4 regions of the Allorhizobium sp. GW101-3B10 genome follow, and region 1 is predicted to be linked to each of the others. Evidence: riboswitches for the same ligand, from Rfam matches in the RefSeq annotation. Region 1 holds a riboswitch; each other region holds the start of a gene.

What was found. A riboswitch is a leader RNA that binds a small molecule or an ion and turns the genes downstream of it on or off. The one in region 1 is predicted to bind cobalamin.
Region 2: linked by a shared signal. The riboswitch ahead of bluB (5,6-dimethylbenzimidazole synthase) and the one ahead of cobT (nicotinate-nucleotide--dimethylbenzimidazole phosphoribosyltransferase) in region 1 are both predicted to bind cobalamin.
Region 3: linked by a shared signal. The riboswitch ahead of AC07Y0_RS24115 (energy-coupling factor ABC transporter permease) and the one ahead of cobT (nicotinate-nucleotide--dimethylbenzimidazole phosphoribosyltransferase) in region 1 are both predicted to bind cobalamin.
Region 4: linked by a shared signal. The riboswitch ahead of AC07Y0_RS14425 (aromatic ring-hydroxylating oxygenase subunit alpha) and the one ahead of cobT (nicotinate-nucleotide--dimethylbenzimidazole phosphoribosyltransferase) in region 1 are both predicted to bind cobalamin.

Annotation. Positions count from the first base shown of each region.
Region 1 is NZ_JBWKZR010000002.1:153,252-158,765, forward strand. Features, by position in the region: gene AC07Y0_RS24970 (cytochrome P450) at 1-899, shown strand, start outside; gene cobT (nicotinate-nucleotide--dimethylbenzimidazole phosphoribosyltransferase) at 1,062-2,123, opposite strand; cobalamin riboswitch at 2,207-2,336, opposite strand; gene AC07Y0_RS24980 (hypothetical protein) at 2,411-2,689, shown strand; gene AC07Y0_RS24985 (hypothetical protein) at 2,823-2,999, opposite strand; gene AC07Y0_RS24990 (helix-turn-helix domain-containing protein) at 2,982-3,233, shown strand; gene ric (iron-sulfur cluster repair di-iron protein) at 3,573-4,229, opposite strand; gene AC07Y0_RS25000 (radical SAM protein) at 4,813-5,133, shown strand; gene AC07Y0_RS25005 (radical SAM protein) at 5,148-5,514, shown strand, end outside.
Region 2 is NZ_JBWKZR010000001.1:1,353,755-1,359,268, forward strand. Features, by position in the region: gene AC07Y0_RS06460 (LTA synthase family protein) at 1-516, opposite strand, end outside; gene AC07Y0_RS06465 (NAD+ synthase) at 737-2,416, shown strand; gene AC07Y0_RS06470 (TolB family protein) at 2,452-3,285, shown strand; cobalamin riboswitch at 3,327-3,534, shown strand; gene bluB (5,6-dimethylbenzimidazole synthase) at 3,581-4,282, shown strand; gene AC07Y0_RS06480 (DUF2865 domain-containing protein) at 4,461-5,514, opposite strand, start outside.
Region 3 is NZ_JBWKZR010000001.1:4,949,130-4,954,643, forward strand. Features, by position in the region: gene AC07Y0_RS24100 (efflux RND transporter periplasmic adaptor subunit) at 1-1,073, opposite strand, end outside; gene AC07Y0_RS24105 (TetR family transcriptional regulator) at 1,233-1,847, opposite strand; gene AC07Y0_RS24110 (phosphoribosylaminoimidazolesuccinocarboxamide synthase) at 1,912-2,862, opposite strand; gene AC07Y0_RS24115 (energy-coupling factor ABC transporter permease) at 3,059-3,712, opposite strand; cobalamin riboswitch at 3,765-3,979, opposite strand; gene AC07Y0_RS24120 (hypothetical protein) at 4,194-4,409, shown strand; gene AC07Y0_RS24125 (aldehyde dehydrogenase family protein) at 4,495-5,514, opposite strand, start outside.
Region 4 is NZ_JBWKZR010000001.1:2,864,920-2,870,433, forward strand. Features, by position in the region: gene AC07Y0_RS14405 (PhoX family protein) at 1-198, shown strand, start outside; gene AC07Y0_RS14410 (BA14K family protein) at 299-715, opposite strand; gene AC07Y0_RS14415 (hypothetical protein) at 996-1,286, opposite strand; gene AC07Y0_RS14420 (FAD-binding oxidoreductase) at 1,393-2,478, opposite strand; gene AC07Y0_RS14425 (aromatic ring-hydroxylating oxygenase subunit alpha) at 2,480-3,724, opposite strand; cobalamin riboswitch at 3,833-4,038, opposite strand; gene AC07Y0_RS14430 (DUF6656 family protein) at 4,343-4,948, shown strand; gene AC07Y0_RS14435 (GGDEF domain-containing protein) at 5,000-5,514, opposite strand, start outside.

The sequences.
Region 1 (5,514 bases):
CCTATTTCACCCGGGAACGGGTCGAAACCTTCGAGCCTGAATGTCGACGGGTCGCCGGCGATCTTCTCGAGGCGCTCGGGACTGCCCCCTCCTTCGAAGCGATGACCTGTCTCGCCGAGCCGTATGCCGTCGGAATCCAGTGCGGTTTTCTCGGCTGGCCCGCGTCGCTGCATGAGCCATTGCTTCAATGGGTGCGCAAGAATCGCCAAGCCACGCTTGCGCGCGATACCGATGCCATGGCAGCCATCGCCCTCGAATTCGACGGGCATATCCGCTCCCAGCTCAAATGGCGAGAAGAGGCCGGCGACGCCGCGCCGGACGACATCACCACCAGCCTCGTCCGCCAGACGGTAGACGGCAAGCGGCTCGATCACGGCGAAATCGTCAGCATCCTGCGCAACTGGACGGTGGGGGAACTGGGTACGATTGCGGCCTGCGTCGGCATCATCGTGCATTTTCTTGCCGAGACCCCCGAGATCCAGACCGGGCTGCGCCTCGACCGATCGGGCCTTTCACCGGCAATCGAGGAAATCCTGCGCTTGCACGGGCCGTTGGTTTCGAATCGGCGAACGGCACTGCGGCCCGTGATGATCGGTGGGAGTCGGATCGAAGCCGGCGAACGGATAACGGTGATCTGGACTTCGGCCAATCGCGACGCCCGGGCCTTCGAGGCTGCTGACCGGTATTGCCCCATGCGCGACCAGGGGCCAAACCTGCTTTACGGCGCGGGCATCCACATTTGTCCGGGTGCTGCCCTGGCGAGAATGCAGTTGAGAGTGATGATCGATGAACTGCTGAGCAGGATCAGGCCGTTTTCGCTCCTGACGGGCACGGAGCCATTGCGTGCGGTCTATCCCGCAAGCGGCTTCGCCTCGGTCTCCCTGCAGATCGACCGATAAGGGTATGTGGGGAAGAGCAGATAGGAATCGTCGGAGGGGGAGCCATGACGCCGAGCGCACCTCGGGTTCTCGGAAGTGCTGGCCCCGAACCTCGGCACCGCTGATCCGAAACGGGGACGCGAGACGGCTACCCGATTGCTCTCGCGTCCCGCAGGGGTTCTGTTACCGCTCGATGCCGTTATGCACGCCGGCTTCGGTGAATGTAGCCATGCCGAGGTGGCATCTCAGCGCCGCTCTTGCCAAGAGAGTGGCCAAGACTGCCCCGGTTCCTTCGCCCAATCGCAAATCAAGATCGAGAAGCGGCCGCAATCCGAGATGGGCGAGAAGCCGCCGATGCCCGGGCTCCATCGAGCTGTGACCGACCATGCAGTGCGCCAGGCTTCCTGGTCCGCTGCAGTGAAGCGCGAGGGCGGCTGCCGAGCAGATGAAACCATCGAGCATGACGGGTATGGCAAGCAGGCGCGCCGCGACAATCGATCCGGCCATCGCGGCGATTTCGCGTCCGCCCAGGAAGCGCAAGGCGTCGAGCCCATCGCTTATGGCGTTTCCATGCAGTCTAACGGCCTTAGAGACGACTTCGACCTTGCGCTCTACCGTTCCGATCGAGATCCCGGATCCTCGCCCGCACCAGTTCGCCGGGTCGCCGCCCAGAAGGGCGAAGCATATGGCCGAGGCAGCAGTCGTGTTGCCGATGCCCATCTCGCCGGGGCAAAGCACGCTGGCGCCCGGTCGAACCGCATGCATCCCGGACTGGAATGCATCGAGGAACTCGCCCTCGGTCATGGCAGGGGCATTTAGGAAGTTGTTGACGGGGCGAGCCAGATCGAGCGGCACGACGGTCACCTTGGCGCCCAGCTCGGCACTCAACTGATTGATAGCCGCTCCGCCGCGCTCGAAGTTCTGCACCATCTGCTCGGTGACTATCGGAGGATAGGCCGACACACCGGTTTCCGCCACGCCGTGATTGCCCGCGAATACGCACACTTGCGGATCATCCATGACCGGGGGATAGCGTCCTTGCCAGCAGGCCAGCCACGCGACGACCTCTTCGAGCCTGCCGAGACTTCCCGGTGGCTTGGTCAATATCTCCTCTCGCGCCGCGGCCGCGCCAGCTGCGTGTTCGTTTCCGGGCGGCAGGTCCTGCAGTATTCGGCGCAGGGCTGAGAGGTCTTTTATGGGTGCAAGGGATTGTTGCCTTGTCGAAAGGCTGCTTAGGTCAGACATACGGGTCCTCCACGTGACACCGAAGCTCGCATGAGCAATCGCCCCGCCCTTTGCCATCGGGCGGTTTCAGGATGTGGCAACGCGTCTTCTGACTTCCAGCTTGACCGGGTGCAGGCACCTTCCCATCCGGCAAGCGGACAGTGGCGGCCAATGCCTCCTCACACACGTATCTGGTTACAGCGGCGGGACCGTCCCGGAATTTCACCGGGTTCCGTTAGTTGCAACAGGTTCCGTAAGGCATGCACTCCCGACCGACAATCTGAAAGGCGACTTCAATCAGGCGGCAGATGACCTTTTCCGGCGAAAACTCGGGAGTGCTTGCGCTGGCTCAAAGAAGCGGGCGTCGTGTCCACTTCCTATGTTTGAAGATCGGCGCCACTCGCCCGACTGGTGTTTCCAGCTTCCTGGGAACAAATGCGGCTTTGCTGTCACTGAAGGTCTTCGACGATGAACTCGATGGTATCCCCAGAACGCCGTGTGGTATCCCGGCCAATCGAGGACAATCGGCGGAAAACCGCGACAGCATTGGAAATCTTCCCAATCGGCACGATCCTCACGGCTTCTGATCGCGCCGATGGACCAGTCTATCATATCCACGAGGGATGCATTGTGCATAGCCGGCTTACGGCCAACGGCATTGCGCAGGTCGTTGACGTCTATGGTCCCGGCCGTATCTTCGTCCATCCCAGTAGGCCTAGCTTAGCCGAAGTGCGCATAGAATGCCGGTACGAGGTGCTCAACCTTCGCAAGCACGCCCGCATGATTCACGAATCTCTCGTCGAAAACCTTGATCGTTCCCACCGGCATGTCGCGCTCTTGTGCGGCAAGACGGCCGTTCAAAGAATCGCCACGGTCCTTATGGATCTCGCCCTGCAATTCGGTGTTGACCCAGTTTCATGCGGGACGCTGAGTCTCCCGCTCACGCGGACCGAGATCGGCGATTGGCTCGGCTTGAGAGGTGAGACAGTCTCTCGCGTCTTCAGTCAGTTAGTCCAGCAGAGGGCTATTTCCCTTGATACGAATCGCCGCCTTTGCGTCAAAAACTGGCAAGCGCTTTCCCTCATTGCCGATGGTGTCGACCGGTGCACTGGGAGGGCGATGGCGATCTAGGTCATGTGACGGACACAATTGGTCGGCGCAATTCGACAGATCAGCCTGACGCGGAGGCTTGCCCGTGGTTACCCTTGGTGCGGCCTTCGTGTCGCGCGTCACCTATGGTAGAAAAGCGGTCCATAACATAGCCGACAATGTCATTGTCGCAGCACGCTGCCATGCATTCGTAGGCGTCACACATCCAGTTACAGTCCGGGTCGTTCGCTCGGCAATCGGGGATACGTCCAGTAGATGGACGCAGACTGTCCATCCCGGTTCGTAACAGCCCCCCCGACGGAGGGCTTGTATTCGCCGTTGCTCGTCACGGTTTTTCTCCTTTGAACGACGTGGTCGGCGTCAGCCGGCGAAGCGAGGGAAAAGCACGTTGTTCTCCAGATGCATATGCTCAACGAGGTCTTCCGAAAACTTCTTCGCGCTGGTGTAGAGGGCACGCCACGAGTTGCAAGCACCATCCGGCAAAGTGAAGCCACCGGTGACATGTTCGAGTGCGGCCAGATGCCGTGCCTCCACGTCGTGCTCATGGCGCATCTGCGCGATCGGGTGGGCCAGTACGACCTCGTCGTTCTGCTCCATCAACGGGAATAGAATGGCCTCCTCCCGGCTCATGTGGCCTTCGAGATCGGCCTGGATGCACTCCAGGAGATTGGCGAGGCCGACAGGGGCTTGAGGATGGGCGCTATGCACACGCTCGACTTTCTGTGCGAGTGGAATCAGCCATGCCAGTTCACTGCGGTGTGTTTCGTGGTAGCGGCTGCGCAGGTGGTCGATCAGTTCCGCCGTTCTCTCCGGAGCCTCCCGGTGGCTGGCAAGCATTAGCGTCTGCAACTCCGTCAGTAGCACGTCTGGCGAAAGGCCGGCTTTTTCCGCGGCCTTGTCGATCCGTTCAGAGCCGCCGCAGCAGAAGCTAATCCCGTGGCGACGGAACAGGTCGGCTGCTCCTGGCACGGTCGTTGCGACCTTTCCGACTGGCTGGCTGAAATCGATATCCGTCATGGCCGTTCCTTCATTCATGGACCTATCGAGCCTTCAGGCTCGATCATATCGGTGAGCTTGCAGGCGTTTCCCCGTCTGGTCGTTGCGCTGTCGCAAACACGTCGCAACGACCAGACGGCACCAGCAGTGTGTGGATCGACGACGGTCAGTGCGCGAGCGCGACATTCGTTGCCCGGGAAATCCCTTCGACGACTATCTCCCTTTGGTGGAAGCCGTGAAAGGCGGGGCAGCCGGTTTAGCTAGTTCACCTGTTACGGGGAACCGTTGATGATCATTCTACTGGACGGCCGCGCAGGGATGGCGAAATCCATTTATTAGAATGACTATAAGGAGATGGGAGTTGATAAATGATTCATGTTTGATCTTGAGCAGTAGTCAACTTATTGAGCCGATAAACACAACAGGCACTTATGCACTTATCCTCCTGGCAGCCAAGCTGGGCCTATCGGTTCATGGCAATAGACTTCGCACCGTATTTTGCCCACATCTCCGATGACACGCTGTCGAGGGCATTCACAGCGAGAAGGGCGGCAATGCCGTTTCGTGGCAGGAAGCGGGTGGAAGCAGATAAGGTGTCGTCACGTTGGCAGGAGATGTTCGCAAATCCTGTTGCAGGCAATCTCGAAGCGGCAGGCTCGCCTATGTCCACATACCCTTCTGTGCCAATCACTGTCTGTTCTGCGGCTTCTTTCGCAATGCTTATACATCACGTGCAGCGGGCGAATATGTGGAGCTCCTGATCCGCGACATCGAGCGCGAAGCGGAGTATGCCGCGGCGAAGAGCGAGGAGATCACGGCGATCTATCTCGGTGGAGGCACCCCGAGTGCGCTGACTGCGGCCGAATTGTCAGGACTGTTGCTGACCCTGCGTCGCCATCTGCTGTTGCTGCCGACTGCGAGATAACGGTCGAGGGCCGGATAAGTCATCTCGACGACGAGAAGGTTGTTGCGTGCCTGGAGGCGGGGGCGAACCGCTTCTCCATTGGCGTACAAAGCTTCGACACCGAGGTTCGCCGCCGTCAGGGGCGGTGCGCGAGCCGGGAGGAAGCGATCACCTTCCTTGAGCGGCTGAAGCGGTATAACGGCGCGGCGATTGTGATCGACCTAATGTATGGCCTGCCCGGCCAGCCGCTCGATGTCTGGCAACGTGACCTCGCTACCGCAGCAGCCATCGCGCCGGACGGAATCGATCTCTATGGTCTCAACCTCATTCCCGGCACGCCGCTCTTCACCGCGATCCAGGGTGGCAGCTTGCAACCGCGCCCAGCCTTGCCGACCTCGGACG
Region 2 (5,514 bases), on a different contig from region 1:
CGAGAGCTGCGGAAAGTGGCGGCGTCCGAGCACGAGCAGATAGCCGAGCAGCGCGAGCAGGGCGAGCACACCAAGGACCAGGCCGATCGCGGCGAAGGGCCGGGCGGCGAACATCACGGGCACGAGTTCGCCGATCTGGCGGCCGAACAGCATGTCGCTCGGATAGAGCGGATCGGAGAGGTACTGCTGCTTCTGCATCGACAGGAAGGCCGGCAGGATCGCCAGCGGCACGAGGATCAGCGCCGACTGGTAGGCCCGGCCGAACAGCGCGTCGGCGGCGATGAAGAGCAGGAAGAGCGCCAGCACCGCGACCATGCCGGGACGGGCCGTGGACAGAAGGTAGTCGGAGACGTCGATCAGCGTGCCGCGCGCCAGCCATTCGGTGACGATGATCGTCAGAAGCGCCAGCACCAGCGAATTGACGAGTCTTGCCGCGGCGCGGAACGCGCGGGCGCGCTGTTGTGAACGTGTGCCATTTTCACCCTGAAGGGCGACGTTTGCGCCCGCAATGGACATTCCAGGCTCGGAGATAATCTCAGCCAACGCGCTCTCCAGCAATCGACAAGAAGCTTAACAGAAGTTTCACATAGCTGTCACATAGTCGTCATGAACGCTAGATGAACCAAGCCGTGCGGTGCCTTGTTCCTGCGATTTTCAACACCGTTTGTTGCAGCGCGGCACGCCCCTTTCGCACGCCGACATTGCGGAGGCGAGCGGCACGCGCTAAACGAGGGTCATGAGCGATATTCAGACCCGATCCGACACCCTCCGCATTGCCATTGCGCAGCTCGATCCGACTGTCGGCGACGTCGCCGGCAATCTTGCCAAGGCCCGGGACGCGCGCGCCGAAGCCGCATCCCAGGGCGCCGATCTGCTGCTCCTCACCGAGCTTTTCATTTCCGGCTATCCGCCGGAGGATCTGGTGCTGAAGTCGGCCTTCCTGAAGGCGTGCCGCACGGCGGTGGAGCAGCTTGCCGCCGATACCGCGGATGGCGGGCCGGGCGTGGTGATCGGCTTTCCGCGCGAGGATGAGAAGGGCCGCTACAATTCGGTCGCGGTGCTGGACGGCGGCAAGATGATTGCCACGCGAGACAAGATCGATCTGCCGAACTACGGCGAGTTCGACGAGAAACGCGTGTTCAGCGCCGGCGAGATGCCGGGGCCGGTCAATTTCCGCGGTATCCGCCTCGGCATTCCGATCTGCGAAGACATCTGGGGCGATCTCGGCGTGTGCGAGACGCTGGCCGAATCCGGTGCCGAGATCCTGCTGGTGCCGAACGGATCGCCCTACTTCCGCGAGAAGGTCGACATCCGCCACCAGGTGGCGCTGAAACAGGTGATCGAGAGCGGCCTGCCGCTGATCTACGCCAACCAGCTGGGCGGCCAGGACGAACTGGTGTTCGACGGCGCGAGCTTCGGCTTCAATGCCGACAAGACGCTGGCCTTCCAGATGAGCCAGTTCGAATCCACCCTGTCGGTCACCACCTGGAAACGGGCCGCGGACGGCTGGCGCTGCGGCGAGGGGCCGATGTCGCGCATTCCGGAAAAGGAAGAGGCCGACTATCGCGCCTGCGTGCTGGGCTTCCGCGACTATGTGAACAAGAACGGTTTCAAGAGCGTCGTGCTCGGCCTCTCGGGTGGCATTGATTCGGCCATCTGCGCGGCGATCGCCGTGGATGCGCTGGGCGAGGAGCGGGTGCGCGCCATCATGCTGCCCTATCGCTATACCTCGAAGGAATCGCTCACTGACGCTGCCGCCTGTGCCAAGGCTCTCGGTTGCCACTACGACACGGTACCGATAGGCGAGCCGGTCGACGGCTTCCTCTCCGCGCTTTCCGACATGTTCGAGGGCACCGAGAGCGGCATTACGGAAGAGAACCTGCAGAGCCGTGCCCGCGGCACCATCCTGATGGCGATCTCCAACAAGTTCGGTTCGATGGTGGTGACGACCGGCAACAAGTCGGAAATGTCGGTCGGTTATGCGACGCTCTACGGCGACATGAACGGTGGCTTCAATCCGATCAAGGACCTCTACAAGATGCAGGTCTATGCGCTCGCCGCGTGGCGCAACAAGCATGTGCCACCGGGCGCACTCGGCCCGTCGGGCGAGGTCATCCCGGCCAACATCCTCTCCAAGGCGCCGTCGGCCGAGCTTCGGCCCAACCAGACGGACCAGGATTCGCTGCCGCCCTATCCGGTGCTGGACGACATCCTCGAATGCCTGGTCGAGAAGGAAATGTCCGTCGACGAGATCGTCGCGCGCGGCCATGAGATCGCGACCGTGCACCGCGTCGAGCACCTGCTCTATCTCGCCGAGTACAAGCGCCGCCAGTCGGCGCCGGGGGTGAAGATCACCCGCAAGAATTTCGGCCGCGACCGGCGCTATCCGATCACCAATCGTTTCCGCGACCGCTGACAGAGGCGGTTGCCGGAACTTCCAGGGAGCGAGCGATGCGGAGTTCCGTGGAGATCTTCAATATTCGCAGTGGCGCCCGGCGCGTCGTATGGCAGACGGAGCGACTGGTCGAGGCGCCCAACTGGAGCCCCGACGGCGCATCCCTCATCATCAATGGCGAGGGATTGCTCTATCGCCTGCCGGCAGACGGCAGTGCCGCGCCGGTGCAGATCGATACCGGTTTTGCCACCGCCTGCAACAACGACCATGGGATCTCGCCCGACGGCCGATGGCTCGTCGTGTCGGACAAGGTGGAGCACGGCAAGTCGTGCATCTACATCCTGCCGGCCGGGGGCGGCACGCCGCGCCAGGTGACGCGTAACCTGCCGTCCTACTGGCACGGCTGGTCGCCGGACGGCCGCACGCTCTCCTACTGCGGCATTCGCAACGATGTCTTCGACATCTACACGATCTCCGTCGATGGCGGAGAGGAGACCCGGCTGACCTTCGGCGAAGGGCGCAATGACGGACCGGATTATTCGGCGGACGGCCGATGGATCTATTTCAATTCCAGCCGCTCGGGGCGGATGCAGATCTGGCGCGTGCCGGCCGAGGGTGGCGCCGCGGAGCGGGTCACCGATAGCGCATTCGGCGACTGGTTCCCGCATCCGTCGCCGAAGGGCGACAAGGTCCTGCTCTTGTCCTACGACCCGGACGTCTTCGACCATCCGCGCGATCTCGACGTGCGGCTGCGGCTGATCGATCCGGACGGGAGCAATCCGGAGACATTGTTCGAACTGTTCGGCGGGCAGGGCACGATCAACGTCCCGTGCTGGTCGCCCGATGGCAACGAATTCGCTTATGTCCGGTATTTCCCGGCGGTCGTTTAGGCAGAGACGAGCAAGCCGTCTTGCCTTCGGGCGGCGATGCTGTAGACATTCTCCGGTCAGGTGCCTGCCCTCGTCGGGGCGGGAGAATCGGGAAGCCGGTGGAATTCCGGCACGTGCCCAACGCTGTGAGGTGGATGCCTCGCGCCAACGAACCGGAGGCGGTTCGAGCCACTGGCCCTTCGGGCCGGGAAGGTCGGCGCGATGCAGACGAAGCCCAGTCAGAAGACCGGCCTGGCAAGATAGGCTTAGCCTGCGAGGACAGCAGGCGGTCGGACGCATTGTTGGGGATATGACGATGCACGACGAACCGAACGACCATCTCGTCCGGGCCGGCGCCTTTTCCGTGGAAGAGCGCGAGGCCGTCTACCGGGCGATCCGGACCCGCCGCGACGTGCGGGACCAGTTCCTGCCCGATCCTCTGCCCGAAGACCTGATCGCGCGCCTGCTGGACGCCGCCCACAGCGCGCCCTCGGTCGGCTTCATGCAGCCGTGGAATTTTCTCCTGGTACGGGACGCCGCGCGCCGCGAGGCGGTGTGGCGGGCCTTCGCCAGGGCCAATGAGGAAGCCGCGGCCCTGTTCGACGGCGAGCAGCGCGAGACCTATATGCGGCTGAAACTCGAAGGCATCCGCAAGGCGCCGCTCGGCATCTGCGTCACCTGCGATCCGACCCGCGGCGGACCCGTGGTGCTGGGGCGCACCCACAATCCCCGCATGGACAGCTATTCGACCGTGTGCGCCGTGCAGAACCTCTGGCTTGCCGCGCGGGCCGAGGGGGTAGGCGTAGGTTGGGTGAGCATCTTTCATCAGGACGATGTGCGCGCCGTGCTCGGCATTCCGGCCCATGTGGAAGTGATCGGCTGGTTCTGTGTCGGCTATGTCGACCGGCTCTACGACCAGCCGGAACTGGCGCTGAAGGGCTGGCGGCAGAGGCTGCCGATCGATGAACTCGTCTTCGACGAGGTCTGGGGAAATCTCCGGCCGCCCGAAGCGACCTAGGCTTTTGGTCGTATCTTGTGGCAGTCAACGGGAACCGCAGCGCATCCGCCCGGCGCGGCCGCACGCCGCGTGATCGAACCGATTTTCCAGGGAAACGTCAGAGGGCCGGGCTCTCGCCCGGCCGTTTGCGTTCGGCTGGCGGGGAGGCGGCGGCCGGTCCTTGCGGCCGGCGGCGCTGCTATTGCTGAAGCGGCTGGGGACCCGGCAGCGCCGGATTGCGCAGATCGATGTCGCTGGTTGCGGACGGCAGGAAGGTGGGGCCGACCTGGCGCACGGCGGCAGATTGCGGGTCATAGGCCCGATCCTGCGGCATTGCGGGAGTGGACCGCGCGGGCAGGCCATCGGCTTTCGCGGTCGCCTCGGCCGAGCGGCCGATTTCGATGACTGCCTTGTTGTTGCCGCCGGCATTGCCCTGCGCCGACTGGCCCTGCATCCGGCGATAGTAGCCGGCGAGGTCGCAGCCGCAGGACGGATTGTCGCCGCGCGATCGGTTCAGGTAGGCGAAGGCGGTCGGCAGCATCCGGTAGGGCTGGCCGGTCTCGGCCGACACCATGTCGGCGCTCTCCTCGGTGCGCATCGAATGGTAGAAGAGCTCCGTCTCGGTCTCCGGACACATCTGTTCGCAGATCTGCGCGTCACGCCGGAAATTGAGCGGCGAGGTGTTCGACGAGATCGGGAAAAAGGCGCCGTCGCAGGTTCGCACACACAGCGTTCTGAGGCTGCCGTGCCCGGTGAACGTCTGGAATCGGCCCGCGCGGCTCGCCTCGCTCATCGGCTCCGTGGTTTCGAGCGGCCGGCCGAGCGTTCGGGGCGGCGCCATCGGCATGTCCGTCGGACCCGGCTGGTCCGTGTTGCAGCCATTGGCCTCGAGTGCCTCCAGAAGACGTTGGCGCGTCTGATTGGCGCCGGTGCCTTCCTGGCGCAGCGCGTCGCGCTTGCCGGCGAGCATCTGCTTGTTGCTTTCCATGCGGGTCAAGGCGGTGGAGAGCTCGCCGCACTGGCTGGTGCCGTCAGCCCGGTATTCGACGACCGCTCCGTCGCAGCGCAGACGCCGCATGTCGTAGCGGACCTTGCGGATTTCCAGGTTCTGCCGGGCGATGGCGCTCGCATAGCGGCGCATCTCGCTCGTGTCGGCAATCACTTCCGGCTGGGATGCGAGCCGCAGCCGCAGGCTTTCGCACACGACCGACGCCTGCGCAGCAAGCGGCTGGCAGGCAAACACGACGGCAAGC
Region 3 (5,514 bases), on a different contig from region 1:
TCGTTGATGCCTTCGGTGACCAGCCAATTGTTGCCGGAAACGACACTTTCGGAGAAGGTGCGGGTTTCCACGGTGTTCTGGGCGTTGACGAACTTGGCGGTCAGTTCACCCCGGGCGTCGCGCGTGGCGGCGCGCTGGGGAATCAGATAGCCGTTCTCCTTGCCGACAGTCACGCTGGCGCGGACATACATGCCGGGCAGAATCATGTCGTCGGGGTTGTCGAAAACGGCCCGGATCGAATAGGTGCCGGTCGTCTCGCTGACCGCCATATCCGACATGTCGAGCTTGCCCACATGTGGATATTCAATGCCGTCCTCCAGAGTCAGGTGGATGTCGGCGGTGCCGTCGCTCTTGCCTTCGTTCAACCGGCCGGCGGCGATCGATTGCTTGAGACGCAGCAGGTTGGCGCTCGATTCCGTCAGTTCGATATAGATCGGATCGAGGCGACGCAGTGTCGTCAGCGCATCGGTCTGATTGGCTGTCACGACGTTGCCGATTGAGAAATTCGAGGCGCTGGTGACGCCGTCGAACGGCGCTTCGATGCTGGTGAGGTCGAGGTTGATCTGCGCGGAGTTCAGCGACGCCTTGGCTTCCGCCACGTCGGCCTTGGCCTGGAGCAGCGTGACCTTGGCGTTTTCGAATTCGATCTGGGTGGCACCGCTGCCGACCAGACGTTCGTAGCGCGCAAGATTTGCCTCGGCGCTCGGAACGCCCGCTTCGGCCTTGGAGAGGCTGGCTTCCGCCTGCGCCACCTGGGCGCGGTAGGTATCGTCCTCAATCTTGTAAAGCAGGTCGCCTGCCTTCACCTCGCCGCCTTCCTTGAAGGCGATTTCCTTGATGATGCCGCTGACGCGCGGGCGGATCTCGGCGACCTGGAAGGCTGCGGCGCGACCCGGAAGCAGGGTGGTGAGCGGCTGTTCCCCCTTCTTCATGATGACGACACTGACCGGTGACGGAGGGCGTTCGGCACCAGCTCCGGTGGGCGCCTTGCTCTCGGTCGCTGCATCGTTACAGCCTGCGAGAGCGGCGGAGAGTGCCAAAAGGGCCGTGGTCAGCTTGAGGTGTCTTTTCATCGTCTTTTCCGGGTCATCATTGGGGCAGGGCAGTGAAGCGCTAAAGCATGACGGTCCGTCATCGAAATTGACATTTGTTAATCGGTCGACCGAACACGCACTGGGGCAATGGAACAAAATGCTTGGTATCAATTTCCAAGTGACGTATTGATACTATCGTCACTTTGCAAGGGGGCTTTGCAGTGCGGCATTGATCAGCGAGACAACATCTTCGCAGCGTGTTGCCAATATGTCAGCCTTTTCGTTCGCAATCATGACAGGGTGAAGAACGCAGGCGAGGGCCAAAAAGGCCGAATTTGCAGCCTTGCGGCTTTCCGTGACCGTGTACACGCCCTCGGCAATGCCATCTTCGACAATGGACGACAGCTCGTCCACGAGCATATCCCGATAGCGATGGCCACACTGGAGGTCGTCCTTGGCGGTCAGCAGGACCATTTCAAAAAGGTGAGGGTTACGCTCGAGGTCGCCGAGGTGGCTTTCCATCAGCTGCTTGACGAAATCCAGCAGACGCCCGGGCGCCCTTCTAGCCGTATCGAGACAGCCCAGGCGGGCGATCATGTTTTCGATATGGCGCGAGGAGATGGCATCGACCAGGCTGGTCTTCGTGTGGAAGTGCTTGAACACATTCGCCGGCGACATGCCAAGCGCCGCTGCAATGTCGGCGATCGCCACGCTTCCGTAACCGCGGGTACGGAACAGATGTTCAGCGGTGTTGAGGATGTCCTCGCGCGTTTCCTCGGCCGGCCGGCGGGTACGGCGTGCCGGTAAAGCCACGCTGCCGCCGCACACGGCCTCGGCACCGGCTGGTCTTGCCGTCTCACGCGCGATGGACACAGTATCAGCTCCCGGGGAAGTATGGGGCAAGGTTCATGCGGACGCGGTCGCGTGGAGTCTCGCAACGGTCATCCGGCACAAACTGAAGCCCGGTGATGGTCTCGTAGGCCTTTATATAGACCTTGGAGGTTTCCTCGACCAGTTCGACGGGGATTTCCGGGATCTCGTCCTTGTAGGGGTCGCAGCGCTCAGCGACCCAGGACCGGACGAAATCTTTGTCGAAGCTCGCCGGACGCTCGCCCTTCTCAAAGCTCTGTTGATAGCTGTCGGCGATCCAGTAGCGGCTGCTGTCCGGGGTGTGGATTTCGTCGGCGAGCAGGATGTTGCCGTCGGCATCGGTGCCGAACTCGTATTTGGTGTCGACCAGGATCAGGCCGCGCCGCGCTGCGATCTCCTGGCCGCGGGCGAACAGCGCCAGGGCATAGGCGGAGACCGTGTCCCACTGCTTCTGCGTCAGCAGGCCTTCCGATACGATCTGCTCGGCGCTCAGCGGCTCGTCATGGCCGCCATCGAAGGCCTTGCTCGTGGGCGTGATGATCGGCTGCGGCAGGATCTGGTTGTCGCGCAGGCCGTCCGGCACGGTGATGCCATACATGGCGCGCTCGCCCTTCTTGTAGAGCGTCAGGACCGAAGTGCCGGTGGTGCCGGCGAGATAGCCGCGCACGACGATCTCCACCGGCAGGATGTCGAGCCGCTTGCCCACCACCACGTTCGGATCGGGATAGGCGATCACGTGATTGGGGCAGATGTCCGCGGTTTGCTCGAACCAGTAGCGTGCGGTCTGGGTCAGCACCTGTCCCTTGTAGGGAATGCAGGTGAGGATCCGGTCGAACGCGCTTAGGCGGTCGGTCGAGATGATGATGCGGCTGCCGTCGGGCAGGTCGTAGTTCTCGCGCACCTTGCCGCGATAGTAGTTCGGCAGTTCGGGAAAGTGTGCTTCGGAGAGAATGCGCAACGGCGTTACCCTTTGATCAGCGGGTCGAAACGGCGGAAGTGCCAGCCGGACCGTGGTTTCCAGCCGGCCGGAATTCGAGCGCGGGCGGCTTCTGTAAGGCCGGTAGCGCAAGCCGGCCCATTTTTCAAAGAAAAAAGCGCGTGACCCGGGCCACGCGCTTCATGTCGTCATTCTTGTCGAACCGGCTCCTGCGCCATCAGGCGAAGGTCAGGCGGTTCACTTCGGTCATGCGCGAGACGAGACCGTTCGCGCGAAGACCCTTGATTAGCGATACCGCGGAGAACGTAATCACGGCTTCTGCGACGAAGACCGGCAAGTAGGCGGCGACCCAGGTTGCCCAGTCGGCGACGGCAAAGCTGTCGTTCGAGATCATCAGCCAGAAACCGACCATGGCGGAAACGCCGGCATAGTAGACGGCGTCGATGCGCAGGACCTTGCCGAGGCTGAAGCGGTCACGAAGATTCGCGTCGAACAGGCGGCGGCCGAAGCTATAGTGAGCGGCGACCATCGGAATCATCAGGGACAGTGCGTTGACGCCGAGATGCGGGATGTCGCCCGGCTCGAACAGGAAAGCCTGTAGCACGAGGCCAAGGGCAAAGCCGAGCATGGCGGGCGCAAAGCCGAACAGCATGTAGATGGTCGTGGCGCCGATCAGATGTAGTTCGGAAGGGCCGACGGGCAGGTGCCAGATCTGCATCATGGCGGAAAAGCCGACGGCGGCCAGGATTGCCTTCGGCACGACCAGCGGGTTCTTGACGATTGCCGGGAGTTGTGCGGCGACGAGGGCGAGAGCGGCTGCGTTCGCCAGGGCGATACGCGCCGGATCGATGATTCCCACTTCAATGTGCATTTTTCATTCCTTTCGTCCGCGCCCACCGCGCGGTTCTTCAAGTGGATGCCGCTTCGCGGCGCATGTGATGGCAGGTCTCCTGGCTTGCGGGTCTTGGCTCGGTCCGCCTTATCAGCCGTTTCCGGCCAATGGCATTGTGGACGTCGCTCGCCGCTTACAGTTGCGGGGGCAGCCACGGTTTCGGCCCCTGATGGGTAGTCCTCACCGTATTCCCTCTTCGTCCGCCTCTCCGCTCGGTTCGGCGGAACCATCACAATCACACTAATAGGATCACGCCGCGCCGCCTGTCCAGAAGCGCCATTCGTTTTGCCGGATGGAACGGCGGGGAGGACACGTTTCTTCGGTGAAGATGCAAGGCCAGGGCTCCTCGAGCCGTGCCCGCCACTTGGCAAACGTCATTTTGCCGCATTGTGGCGACCGCCGACGGTCGATAGGTGTGACAAATATCAAGAATGGGCCTGGGCCCGGAAGGGATGAAGCGATGATTGCGCGAATGATCTATCATGTGCCGGTGTTCGGCTGGATGCTGAAGGAGGCCGTCAGTGGCTCGACCACGGCGAAGGTCCTCTTCATCCTCAATCTGCTGCTCGTCTGGCTGCTCGCCATCCTTGCGTTCGGCTACCCCGCGATCATCATTCCGGCCTTGACGGCCGTGCCGCTGATGTTCGTCGTCCTCATCCTGATCACCAAAGGATGAAACGCCACGGGCCGGCAGGCCGGCCCGTTTCACATTCGGACGGTCGGGGCCTCCGCCGCAGGCGGCGGCGGAACCGGTTCCGAGGTCAGGCCAAGGTGTACTGCGTCTTGACGGTGGTGAAGAACTCGGCCGCATAGCGTCCCTGTTCCCGCGGACCGAAGGACGATCCCTTGCGCCCACCGAAAGGCACGTGGAAGTCGACACCGGCGGTCGGAAGATTGACCATGACCATGCCGGCCTCCGCGTTGCGACGGAAATGCGTCGCGTGCTTCAGGCTCGTCGTGGCAATGCCCGACGACAGACCGAACGGCGTGTCGTTGGCGACACTGAGGGCTTCCTCATAGTCCTTGACGCGAATGAGCGAGGCGACCGGGCCAAAGATTTCCTCACGCGAAATGCGCATCTGGTTGCTGGCCTCGGTGAATAGCGCAGGCTGCAGATAGAAGCCGGGCGTCTCGCGGTTGAGGCGTTCGCCGCCGAAGGCCAACTTGGCCCCTTCCGAACGACCGATGTCAATATAGTCGATGTCCTGCATCAACTGGCGCTCGTCGACGACCGGGCCGATATGGGTGCCCGCCTTCAGCGCATTGTCGACGTTGACGGTCTTCAGGCGATCGATCAGCGCTGCGACGAAGCGGTCGTGGATGCCCTCGGTGACGATCAGGCGCGAGGAAGCGGTGCAGCGCTGGCCGGTGGAGAAGAAGCAGGAATTGAGCGAGGCCTCTACGGCAATCGACAGGTCCGCGTCGTCGAGGATGACGAAGGGGTTCTTGCCGCCCATTTCCAGCTGGTACTTGCGGCCGTGTTCGATCGAGGCAAGCGCCACGCGCTTGCCGGTTCCGACCGAACCGGTGAAGCTGATGCCGGCGAGGTCCGGACTGTCGAGCATGACCTGGCCGATGACCGAGCCTTTGCCCATGACGAGATTGAAGACGCCCTTCGGCAGACCGGCGCGATGCAGGATGTCGGCGAGCGCCCATGCACAGCCGGGAACCAGTTCTGCCGGCTTCAAGACGACCGTGTTGCCGTAGCAAAGGGCCGGGGCGATCTTCCAGGCCGGGATGGCGATCGGGAAGTTCCACGGGGTGATGAGGCCGATCGGGCC
Region 4 (5,514 bases), on a different contig from region 1:
CCGGTCACCGGCCGCATCGAACGCTTCCTCACCGCCCCGAAGGGCGCGGAAGTCACCGGCCAGACCTGGTCGGCCGACAAGCGTACGCATTTCGTCGGCATCCAGCACCCCGACGCGCCGTTCCCTGACGGCGAAGGCAAGCTGCCGCGCTCGACGGTCGTTGCCGTCAAGCGCGACGACAACGCCATGATCGGCTGAGGATCAGTCGACCTGGAGGTACGTCCTTTCCGTGCCTTTCCCGAACAAGAAATGCCCGGTCGAGGACCGGGCATTTTTCGCTGTCGGTGGTCTCAGCCGATCAATAGTACGGCGAGTAGCAACGCTGGCGCGGGCCGTGATACGGCTGGAACGTGTTGCTGTAGGCGTCGTAGGACCGGTAGCGGTTTGCGCACCACCGGTAGTGCCTCGGATTGATGCCACCTGCGCGCGGCGGGGGCGATGAGATGATCGCGCCACCAATGATCGCACCGGCCGCGAAGGCAGCCAGCGGGAACCAGTAGCCGTTGTGGTAGCGGTAGCCCGGACGGCGGTGGTCGTGGCCACGGTAGCCACGGTAGTAATAGGGCGGATGACGGCGGTGATCGACATTGGTCACGTCGGACGGCGCGGTCATCACCGTGGTCGGCAGCGGCATCGCCTGCGACGGCACGAAGCTCGTCAGGACGACTGCGGAGGCCAGGGCAAGCGCGGCCCAGCGCTTCATCATGGTTGTCATTTCAGTTCTCCATTCCCTGCGTTTCTGTGCAAGTCTTCTGCCGAAATGCGCTTCGCATCATCCTCGCGACCGCCGGCCGAGTGGTCGCATGATACGCCAAAGCTCAAACCTTCAGTAGATAAATCTGCCTGAACCGGCCATCGACGATGTCGAATTGCGATCCGGCGCAGGCATTCTTCATCGCCGAGCCGACTTCACGGCGAACAACGCGCCAGCGCGCGTAAGGTTCCATTTTTCCACCGTTTGACGATTGTCAGGCGAGCAGCAGAAACGTTCGCCGTCAGTTACCTTGCGGCACGACAAGGCGGCCGTTGCGAATGACTTCGCGCGGGTACCAACAGCCGTTATGAAGGACGTAGCCGGTCTTGCGCGTCTGCGAACAGGGATAGCCCTGGAAGGTGGCGCCGCGCGGCGCCGACTTGCGATAGACGGGCTTGGGCATCGTGGTCTCGCTGACCAGTCGGACGGCCGCCGCCGGTTGATCGGAGACCATGGCGGGCATGGCAGCCTGCGCGTGCTCAGACAGAAGCGTCATCGCCAAAAGGGATGTGAGCGCCCACATGGTATTCATGACATGCTCCCGCCAATTCTCGACCGGTCCACGACCCGTCCCACTACAATCGGCGGTGGGTTTGTCAGCATGATGGCAACACCGCGCGCGCTGCCCTTTGCTTGCGTCAGGCCTCGATCTCGACGTCACCCTTCGGCCGCGAACAGCAGGCGAGAATGTAGCCCTCGTCGATCTCGTCGTCGAGGATGCCGCCATTGTGGTCCATCTCGACCTCGCCGGAGAGTTTCATCACCTTGCAGGTGCCGCACAGGCCGGATTCGCAGGCAGCCCCGATGCGCACGCCGGAGGCACGGGCCGCCTGCAGGATCGTATGGCCAGGTTCGCACGGGCCATCCTTGCCGGACATGGTGAAGACGACCCTGGTCGCCTTGGCCTCGCCGCCGTGATCGGCGACGACCACCGGCGGCTGCGGCTTGGCGGGCTGGAAGGTTTCCTCGTGGTAGTTCGCCATGTCGAACCCGGCGCTGGCGAGCGATTCCCGCACCGTCGCCATGAACGGCTCGGGCCCGCAGCAGAACACCGTGCGATCGAGGAAATCGGGCGCCAGCAGCGCGATCTTCGCCTTGTCGATCCGGCCCTTGAGGCCGGACCACAGCTGGCCGTGCGCCAGTTGTTCGATGATGAAGCCGAGCGTGAACTTCGGCATTTCCCGTGCCTTGGCCTCAAGCTCCCAGCGGAAGATGATGTCGTCGGGCGAGCGGGCGCAATGGAGGAAGGCGATGTCCGAATCCGGCTGGCGGTCGGAGAGATCGCGCGTCATCGACACCATCGGCGTGATGCCCGAACCGGCCGAGACGAACAGATATTTGCTTCCCGGATGGCGGGCATAGGAGAAGTCGCCGAGCGGGCCATTGGCCTTCAACTGCATGCCGGGCTTCAGGTGATCGAACATCCAGCGGGTGCCGATCGAATCCTTCTGCGCCTTGACGGTGACGGCCACCGTATAGGGCCGCGAGGGGCTGGACGAGAGCGTGTAGGTGCGCATCACCGGCTCCGGGCCGACCGGGATCTCCAACGTGACGAACTGGCCCGGCTGATAGCGGAACCAATGGCCCGGACGATCCGGGCGGAAGGTGAAGGTCATCACGTCCGGCGCCTCGGGCGTGACGGCGACGCATTCGAGCCTGTGCTCCCGGTCGGACCAGGGGCGCATCTCATCGACATGGCGGTAGCTGGGGAGAGCGATGTTCATCTCACGCCACCGCCGAGAGACGGGCCTTGTCGCCCTGGAGACGGCTCAGCATGAAATTCGAATACCATTCGACGAACTGCATGACGCCGCCCTCGTGGTCGACGGAATAGGGTCCGGGCTCATAGGCCGGCGAGCGGATGCCGAAGGCGTTTTCCTCGACGATCGAGCGGTCCTGGTCGTTGGTCATGTTCCACACATGGGTGAGTTCATCGAGATTGTAGTCGACGCCTTCGACCGCATCCTTGTGGACCAGCCAGGTGGTGGTGACCGCGGTTTCCTCGGCCGAGATGGGCAGCACGCGGAAGGAGATCGCGTGGTCGACCAGAATGTGGTTCCAGGTGGTCGGATAGTGGAACAGCAGCATGGTGCCGATATGCGAAATGTTGATGTCGTCGGACAGCGGACGGCGCACGGCGCGCTTGCCGGACAGGGTGTAGCTCTCGGCATCCTGGATCAAAGGCATGCGGGCGACGCGGAACTGGCCCGACGGATCCATGGTGAATTCCGACGGCAGGCCGGCGGCCTCGCAGCGTGCCCAGTGCTCGGCGATCACCGGATCGTCCTTGGCGCCCTGCACGCCGGTCGCCGACGGCGCTTCGGGATAGGTGCGGCAGAGTTCCGGATGGTTGCCGGCGCAATGGTAGCACTCGCGGTTGTTTTCCCAGACGAGCTTCCAGTTGCCCTTCTCGATGATGGTGTTGCGGTGGGCAACCTTGGCTTCCGACAGGCGATGCGGCGCCATGAAGGGCTCGATCGTCGCGCGCACCGGGGCGAAATCGGCGGCCTCGTTGGCGAGACAGATGAAAATAGAGCCGGCGACGCTCTCGCAATGGACGGGCTTCAGGCCGAATTCGGACTTGTCGAAGGTCTCGCCCATCTGGCGGGCAAAGACCAGCGAGCCGTCGAGATCATAGGTCCACTGGTGGTAGGGGCAGACCAGCTTGGCCGAGGCGCCGCGATCCTGGGTGCAGACGCGGTGGCCGCGATGGCGGCAGGTGTTGTGGAAGGCGCGGATCACCTGATCCTTGCCACGCACGATCACCACCGGATAGTCGCCGATCTGGGCGGTGAAATAATTGCCGGCGCGCGGGATCTCGCAGTCATGGCCGACGAACAGCCAGTCGCGATACCAGATCGTCTCCATGTCGAGCTTGAAATAGTCCTGGTCGATGTAGAAGGGCTGCTCGAGGCTGAAGCCTTCCCGGCGGTTCTTCAACTGCCGCAATACCGTGCTCTGCAAGTCCATTGTCGTCCTCGTATCCGTTCTGCCGTGACGGAGATCGAGACCATGCAAGGCCACGGCGTCGCATGACGCCGGACAAAGCCGTCTCGGGCCGCCTGCCGCGACCGTCAATCCACTTCCTTCTCAAAGGCTGGTTTCCGGGCTCTGGAGATGATCCTTTCGGACCGCGTTCGGCACCTTCCCAGGGCAGATGCCCCAGTGGTCTTTGGCCGTCACGCATTCTCCACTACCGTTGCGGGGGCAGCGCCGGAATTCGACCGGCTTCCCGATTTCCCACCCTTCCCTAGCCGGGCGGCACCTCGAGTTCGGACCCATCTAACCACAGTCGCAGATTTGTTGATGCACTGCGGAACGACACAGCCCCAGAAATTTGCGACATGGGCGAAATTGACGCCAATCAATCGTTCTGCGAGAAATAACGAGCACTTTCAATAGTATAATATTCGCCTCCGACCAACTCCACGGCCCCGGTGGCGCAAAGAGACAAGCAGGCACCCCTGCGCCGATTGCGACATCGCCCACGCAAGCCTCGCGAAACCGAAGCTCGTCAGGATGCGGCAAATTGTCATTAATCTCGGTGCCGTATCATCGGCGCATCGGCCTTAGGATCAGAGCCACGATATGCAGAAGCTGAGATATTTCGCCGCCCCCAAATCCGGGGCCAAGCCCGGCCTGCCGGCCAGGGCCGTGCACACCGAATTCCTGCGCACCGGCCGCATTTCGCGCCACCGCGAGGACTGGCTGCAGGAAGAGAAGCGCTACCTCACCTATGAGGAAGTGGCGGACCGCACCGGGCGCAAACTGGAAGCAGCCGGTGAGACCACCCACAAGCATATCAACGGCTTTCACCGCTCGATCCAGTTTCCAAAGCTGATCTTCCACAAGACGCTCGAGAACAGCCCGCATCTGGGCTATTGCCACGTCACCGCGGCGAAGACCAATTTCGCCAAATATGCCGACGTCAAATGGGCGTTCTACATCGCTAACTTCTTTGCCGAGGTGGGCGGCGCGGATCAGTTCTTCAAGCACATCCGGCCGAACTATTCGCGCATGTATTTTGCCGTTGCAATCCATCCCGACAAGGAAACGCGGTCGATGTCGATCGATCGCTCGATCCGCGAGAACGGCCTTCTGTTCCGTACCCACGACCCCAAGGAAGCGCTGAAGAACGTGCTGATGCTGGGCGCCCGCGACGCGGAACTGCGCAAGATCATCGCCAAGCTCTGACTGATCTCGCCCCGGCTCTACAAAGCGCGCCCGGATTCGCCCTGTCCCACCTCAGAAGCCGCCGACCGGCTGCTTCTTGTAAATCAGCCAATCCTTCGGCGCATAGTCGTTGGCGCCGTAGATGGTGACCGTGTTGCCGCCGGCGGCCTTGGAGGCGGCGAGCGCCTTTTCGGTGAAATTGGTGAAGTCGAAAGCGTTGGGCGCCTGTTCCGAGAAGCAGATGCCGAAGGACATCGGCACCTGGCCAAGCGCGCGGCCGTTGCCGAAATTGACCACCGTCGTGCTGAGCTTGGAGCGGACCAAGTCGACGATGCGGCTCACCTCGTCCTGTTCGGACGTGTAGAGCAGAATGCCGAAGCGTCCGCCGTCGAAGCGGCAGGCCAGATCCTCGGTGCCGGCGACCGCTTCCACCACCTTGGCGACCTGCTTGAGGAAACGTTCGGCGACGGCTGGCCCCATAAGTTCGGAAAGCCTGGAGAATTCGTCGATCTCGCCGATCACCATGCTGCACAGCACCGGCATTTCCGGATTGGCATAAACCTTGGCAAGGGCCTTGTTGAAGGCGC